2 linked regions of the Cellulosilyticum sp. I15G10I2 genome follow. The protein of the gene in region 1 interacts with the protein of each later gene in a pairwise test. Links are inferred from orthologs where the notes say so. Each region holds a gene or a part of one and is shown on either strand. Other genes may lie near its edges.

Evidence for each region. Proteins that work in one complex are often made in the same cells at the same time.
Region 2: the proteins of prmA (region 1) and rplK interact in binary tests that used the Escherichia coli proteins (3 or more experiments, as listed by UniProt). The link is inferred for Cellulosilyticum sp. I15G10I2 from one-to-one orthologs.

The regions. Positions count from the first base shown.
Region 1 is NZ_FMMP01000006.1:934,721-938,156, forward strand. The notes cover bases 508-3,436. They hold prmA (50S ribosomal protein L11 methyltransferase), read right to left. Parts: upstream 2,494-3,436; coding sequence 1,522-2,493; downstream 508-1,521. Other genes in these bases: BN3326_RS04610 (response regulator), read right to left, coding at 508-751; BN3326_RS04615 (RsmE family RNA methyltransferase), read right to left, coding at 754-1,494; BN3326_RS04625 (hypothetical protein), read left to right, coding at 2,691-2,924; dnaJ (molecular chaperone DnaJ), read right to left, coding at 2,997-3,436. In the rest of the region: BN3326_RS04605 (cysteine desulfurase family protein), read right to left, coding at 1-321; more of BN3326_RS04610, read right to left, coding at 383-507. UniProt on the Escherichia coli protein: Methylates ribosomal protein L11.
Region 2 is NZ_FMMP01000009.1:69,769-73,503, forward strand. What follows is about bases 312-3,173. They hold rplK (50S ribosomal protein L11), read right to left. Parts: upstream 2,025-3,173; coding sequence 1,599-2,024; downstream 312-1,598. Other genes in these bases: rplJ (50S ribosomal protein L10), read right to left, coding at 312-546; rplA (50S ribosomal protein L1), read right to left, coding at 833-1,525; nusG (transcription termination/antitermination protein NusG), read right to left, coding at 2,140-2,658; secE (preprotein translocase subunit SecE), read right to left, coding at 2,675-2,854; rpmG (50S ribosomal protein L33), read right to left, coding at 2,890-3,042. In the rest of the region: rplL (50S ribosomal protein L7/L12), read right to left, coding at 1-22; more of rplJ, read right to left, coding at 55-311; BN3326_RS08990 (hypothetical protein), read right to left, coding at 3,176-3,607; BN3326_RS08995 (flagellar protein FliT), read right to left, coding at 3,620-3,735. UniProt on the Escherichia coli protein: Forms part of the ribosomal stalk which helps the ribosome interact with GTP-bound translation factors.

The DNA of each region.
Region 1 (3,436 bases):
AAAAGGTTCAAGGACTGATGGATGCTCAATGGCTGTAGTAATAATTTTATTACCTCTTCTTCTATAAGCCAAACTTGTACCTATGATAGCCATATTATTACTTTCGGTACCTCCAGATGTATAGATCATTTCATCTTGTGCACAGCCTAGTACTTTAGCTAGAAATACACTCGCATTTTTAATAATAGTTTCCGCTTCAATCCCTTTTTTATGCAAAGAAGAAGGATTCCCATAGATATTTATCATAATATCTGCAACCGCATCTGCTACCTGCTTAAGCGGCTTTGTTGTTGATGCATTATCTAAATAGATTTCTTTCATAACCTTTTCCTCTTTCATTTATCACTTACATAAAAAATGAGGGTATCTTCCCCTCATTTTTTTATCTATTCATGACATTATAAATAGCTTGCAAAACACGAGTTTTTTCAAAGGGTTTAACTACAAAGTCTCTGGCACCTCTTTTAATAGCTTCTACAACTTTAGAATGCTGCCCCATAGCCGAACACATAATTATTTTTGTATCTGGGCTTACCTGCAATATTTTCTCTATGGCTTCAATACCATCCATCTCTGGCATTGTAATATCTAATGTAACAATATCAGGCTTTAGTTCTTCTGCCATTTCAATAGCTTGAACACCATTTCCTGCCTCGCCGATTACTTTAAAACCTGCTTCTGTAAGCATCTTTTTAAGTACGGTTCTCATAAATATTGCATCGTCTACTACTAGAAAAGTTACATCATTCATCGTCAACTACCACCCATTTCATACATAATATTAGCAAGAACAACAAGTCCTGCTGTTTCGCTGCGCAGTATACGTTTGCCTAGTGTAACGGGCAAAATATTTTTGCATTTAGCAAATTCAATTTCTTCTTCTGTAAATCCACCTTCCGGACCAATAAACACACCTATAGATTGATAATTAGAGGCTCTTAAAAAAGCCTTAATATGATGAGCATGCTCATTCTCAAAAGGTATACATGAAACTTCATACTGATCTCTGGCATAGAGTATAGCTTCTTTAAACAAAATAGGTTTTAAAACTTCTGGGACAATACCTCTTTTACTTTGTTTCGCCGCACTTTCAGCTATCTTATTCCATCTATCTAATTTATTCTTAATCTTAGTATCAGATTCCATTTTCACAATACATCGTTCTGTACATATAGGAATAATTTTAGTAACACCAATTTCTACACTTTTTTGAATCACAAACTCCATTTTTTCACCTTTTACAAGGGATTGAAATAAAATCGTTTCTACTGCTGGTTCTGTTTCACATAATAAAACATGCTTAATTTTAGCATATATGACATCCGTATCCATTTTTTTTATTATACACTGATAATCCTTACCTTGTCTATCATTAATTAAAATTTCTTTGCCTTCAGTTAATCTGAGTACATTTTTAATATGTTTTACATCTGTTCCTGTAATTAAAATATAATCTTGATCAATTGCTCCATGATCCACAAAAAATTTTGCCATAATAAATACCTTTTCTTAAGTGATATTTTATTTTAAGTGTGCTGTAATCGCAACCCAATCATTTTTTTCCGTTATTTCATCAATCTCAAAGCCACTCTCTTGTAAGGCTTCCTCAACTTCTTTTGATCTTTCACCTATAACACCAGAAGCTATCAGAATGCCCTGTGGTTTTAAAAATTTTCCAAATATATCTTTCATAAACAAAATAACATCAGCGACAATATTAGCAACAACAATATCATACCCTTCTGAACTAATCGCCTCAGCTAAGTCGTTATTTTCTATGACATTACCGCAATATGTTTTAAAAGTATTAGAAGAAATATTATTTTTCTTAAAATTATCCTCTGCTATATTCACAGAATTTTGATCAATATCAACTGCCGTCACTTCTTTTGCCCCGAGTAAAACTGCAGCTACAGAAAGAATCCCGCTACCGCATCCCATATCTAATACCCTACAATCTTGTGTAATAGATTTCTCAAGTTGACAAATACAGAGCTGAGTAGTATAGTGCTGTCCTGTTCCAAAGCTAGAATTAGGATCAATCTCTAAAATCATGCGATTAGTTTGTCCTTTATATTCTTCCCAAGAAGGTTTAATTACAAATTTTTCACCTACTTCGAAAGGTTTAAAATACTGTTTCCAATTATTAGCCCAATCTTCCTCATTTACATTGCCGAGTTCTAAAGTTAATTCCCCATAATTCTGTTCGGTATCTGAAGCTTTTAGTCTGGCTAGTATGTTCTTAAGCTCAACAAATGTCTCATTACCCTGCATATTATCTGCAAAATAGACCGTAATACTTGTTTCGCTATCCTTTAATTTTTCAACTTCCTCGTCCATATAATCCCACTCAGTTCCCCAACCTTTTAAAAATTCATCAAAATCATCAGGGTCTTGCACAACAAATCCTGTTACGCCTAATTGTAATAATACGCCTGTTATAATCTCAAGTCCTTGCTTTGAAGTATATATTGTAACCTCTAACCAGTTCATTGCTTCATCTCCATATTCAAATTTATTTAAATTATATGACACCCCGTACATTTATTCAAGCACTTAGTAGATTTATCTAAACAACTTATAATTAATAAACTATTATATCTTTTTTTAAAATAATATTTTAATTTCTTACTAAATAGTATATGATAAATAGGGATATTTAGAAAATTTAATTAAGGAGGTGTTTTAAGATGAATCCAATGTACTCAGCATTATACTCTGCTATACAATTTATTCCTCTTCTTGAAATTGTGCTTAGGGTTATCCTTTATATAGCCGTTATTTATATTCTTTTTGGTCCGCTGCGTAAACTAGTTAAGGCTGCCACTGTTCATTTAGAATCCCAAAAATCAACTTTTGATGAGGCTATTATCACTACTGAAGTTGTATCTGACCCAATCGAAGAACGTACTACTGAAGAATAATGTTTTCATTCACTAAAAAACTTCCCTTTAAACATACAGTATTAAAAAGGAAGTTTTTTTATTTGAAACTTTTTATTTTTTCTTAAATATATTTTGCCAACCTTTTTTAGATTCTTCTGTTTGGTCACCTGTCTCGTTTTCAAAATCTCTAATGATATTCTTTTGCTTATCGGTTAAATTCTTTGGCACAACGATGTAAACTTCTACGTACTGATCACCACGGTATTTCTTATTACGTATATTAGGAATACCTTTGCTTTGAAGTCTGAAGGTTGTAGATGTCTGTGTGCCGGCTTGTATTGAAAATTTGACATTACCATCCAAAGTAGGAATAGATAATTCTGCCCCAAGTGCTGCTTGTGCAAAACTAATTGGCATACGCATGTATACATCATTTCCTTTTCTTTCCAGAACCTCATGCGGTTTGATGGAGATTGTAACAAGCAAGTCACCTGCTGGAGCCCCTACTTCCCCTATTTCTCCTTTACCAGACACCCTTAAGGTTTGACCAT
Region 2 (3,735 bases), on another replicon or contig:
CTTGAATAGATAGTTTTGCCATTGTTAAGCACCTCCATAAATTTTGTTATTATATTATTGTTCTTCTTTTTTCTCTGCAACTTGTTTAATAACGCGTGCAAAGCTTGATATTGGTGATTTGAAGCTTCCAAGTAAACGACCAAGAAGTTCTTCTCTTGGAGCAATATTCCCAATAGATATCATACCTTGTGCATCATAATAATGTCCTTCAACTACACCTGATTTAAATTCTAATTTATCATTGCCTTTAGCAATTTTAGCAAGAATTCTAGGTCCTGCTGTAGCATCATCATAACTGATGGCTAGTGCTGTTGGTCCTTCAAGGTCTTTTGCAAGTTCTGCAAATTCTGTTCCTTCAATAGCAAAGTTCACCATAGTATTTTTATAAACTTTGTATTCAACATTGCTTTCACGAAGTTGTTTACGAAGATTTGTATCTTGTTCTACTGTAAGACCACGGTAATCAACTAAAAGAATAGAGCTTGCGCCACTTATCTTTTCTTTAATTTCGTTAACAACTACTTGTTTTTGTTCTACTTTTGCCATTATTACACCTCCTTGAAATCTTAATCTAAGCCGTACGGACAAAACTCGGTATTTAAACTGAATCTTATAGGTTGTCCACACTTCTTAATAGAAAAAAGCCACTTTGCTCTCAAATCCGCAGGCAAAGTGGCGATACATCCGTCCATTTATCGATAGACCTCGGTAGGTTGTATACGTTATGCCTTAAGACTCAGGCACCTACTGTCTGCGGTACAGTATTTAATTTGTCAACGTCTGTTATTATAACATCATTATAACAACTTGTCAACGTTTATCGAATCTTAAATTATTCTGCTTTCATTGGGTTGATTTTAATACCAGGACCCATTGTTGTTGAAACAGAAATGCTACGTAGGTATTGACCTTTTGCAGCAGATGGTTTTGCTTTTATAACTGCACTCATTAACGTGTGGAAGTTGTCTTGTAATTTTTCAGCACCAAAAGAAACTTTACCAATTGGAACGTGGATAATATTTGTTTTGTCAAGACGGTACTCGATTTTACCAGCTTTGATTTCGTTAATTGCTTTTGTTACATCCATTGTAACTGTACCAGCTTTTGGATTTGGCATAAGGCCTTTTGGTCCAAGTACACGACCAAGTCTACCTACAACACCCATCATGTCTGGCGTTGCAACTACGATATCAAAATCTAACCAACCTTCATTTTGAATTCTTGGGATTAATTCTTCCCCGCCAACGTGTTCTGCACCAGCAGCTAATGCTTCATCAGCTTTTGGTCCTTTTGCAAATACAAGTACTCTATGAGTTTTACCTGTACCGTGTGGTAATACAACCGCACCACGAACTTGTTGGTCTGCATGACGGCTATCTACACCTAATTTAATGTGGGCTTCAACTGTTTCATCAAATTTTGCAATTGATGTTTTTTGTACAAGTCCAAATGCTTCTGTTGGATCGTAAACGCTAGTGCGATCTACAAGCTTAGAAGCTTCAATATATTTTTTACCTCTTTTCATGACTTTACCTCCTTGTGGTATTATCGGGGACTAAGCCCTCCCACGTAAATATATACGCGCCTTTAAATTTTAATTATTCTTCGATTACGATTCCCATTGAACGAGCTGTTCCAGCAATCATACTGATAGCTGCTTCAATGCTGCCTGCATTTAAGTCAGGCATTTTAAGTTCTGCAATTTTGCGAACTTCATCTTTAGATATTTTAGCTACTTTTGTTTTAACAGAGTTAGCTGACCCTGATTCGATTTTACAAGCTTTCTTTAAAAGAACTGCTGCTGGTGGAGTTTTCGTAATAAATGAAAAACTTCTGTCTTGATATACTGTAATAACTACAGGGATAATAAGACCTGCATCTTTTGCTGTTCTTTCATTGAATTCTTTTGTAAAACCTACGATATTTACACCATGTTGACCAAGTGCTGGACCTACTGGTGGAGCTGGAGTTGCTTTCCCAGCTGGAATTTGTAATTTGATCATTCCTGTAACTTTTTTCGCCATTTAAGCGCACCTCCTAAAAAAATGTGGTATTCGCGGGGAATTCCCTCCCACTCGCGCGTTCATACTTTAACTTTTTGTAATATATTGAAGCCTACAATCATTGTGTGTAGATTCCTTAGACAAGTATCTCTATTTGAGTCATACTTATCTCTACTGGGAACTCACGACCAAATCCATTTACTGATACTACTACAGTACCTTTGGATTGGTGAACTTCTTTTACAATACCTTCGGAGTTTTCAAAAGCTCCTGTAAGTAATGTGACAGCATCTCCTACTCGAACAGTTGGCACAAGTACGAGCGTGTCTATTCCCATATTCTTAACTTCTTCTAATGAAAGTGAAACTGGTTTGGAGTCTGGCCCTACGAATCCTGTAACACCTCTGGTATTTCTAACGACATACCAGGTATCATCTGTCATTACCATCTTAACTAGTACATAGCCAGGGAATGTTTTTCTTTGAACGGTCTTTTTCACACCGTTCTTTTCTTCTATCTCTTGTTGCAAAGGAACTTCTACAGTATGGATGAGTTCTTGCATATTTCGATTTTTAATCGCTTTTTCTATATTAGCTTTTACTTTGTTTTCATAGCCCGAAAATGTATGAACTACATACCACTTTGCCTTCTCCATATTTGTTCCTCCATTATTATATTAATCCTTGTAATAAAAGCATGCCTTCGCTTAATACGAAGTCCATAGCTAAAATGATAAGTGCAACTATAGTAGATAGTACAATAACATTAAATGTCATCTTCATAAGTTCTTGTTTGTTAGGCCATACAACTCTTTTGCTTTCTCCAGCAAAATCTTTTAAAAACTCTATCATAATCCACTTCCTCCCTGGGTATTCTTTCACACAACTTATTTTTTAGTTTCTTTGTGTGCTGTGTGTGTTTTGCAGAATCTGCAATATTTCTTTGTTTCCATGCGGTCTGGATGTGCTTTCTTATCCTTTGTCATGGTGTAGTTTCTTCGCTTGCAATCTTCACAAGCTAAAGTAATTTGTACTCTCACGTTTTGACACCTCCACCTTAAGTTAAATCTCTTAAAAATTGCCATAAAAAAAAGACCTATTTAGGTACAAGTTAAATATATCATACTCTTAAACGGGTCGTCAAGCTTTATTATTGGATGTTTTTTGTAAAAATTAGGTTTTTCCCTGCTGCTTCTTGTAGGCATTTGCCGCTTCTTTAGGATTTTGAGGCAGCTGGACTCTTTCCAGCTTCTTTTTGGAATGCGTTTGCAGGAGAAGTAGATTACTCTGTTCATGTTCTATAATGGCTTGTTTAGCCTCAAGTATGGCAGCAACTAAGCGTTTAAGCTCATGTAGATCTGCTTCATATTTAACAACCTCTTTTAGCTCATCATATTTCTGCTGAAAAGCCAACTCAAGTTTATTAAGCTCTTCTGTAAGCTCATCTTTATAATCTGCCATCTGAGCAATCATATCTAAAGCATTACTCTCTTCTTCTTTAGTATCCATAGGAGCCAGCAAAATAGTCGTTTGATTATCAGTAATGGTATACACTTGTTCTAGTAACGCTTGAATTTGACTTAAATATCCTACTAACTCCTCCATAGGTTTCACTCCTTATTTTTTATCAATAAATAAGCCTTCTTCTTGTGACATGCCATAAGGGTTCGAATACATCGTATCTCTTTTTTTAAGCTGTCTTATTTTGCGCAGCTGAAGTTTGACTTCATCAA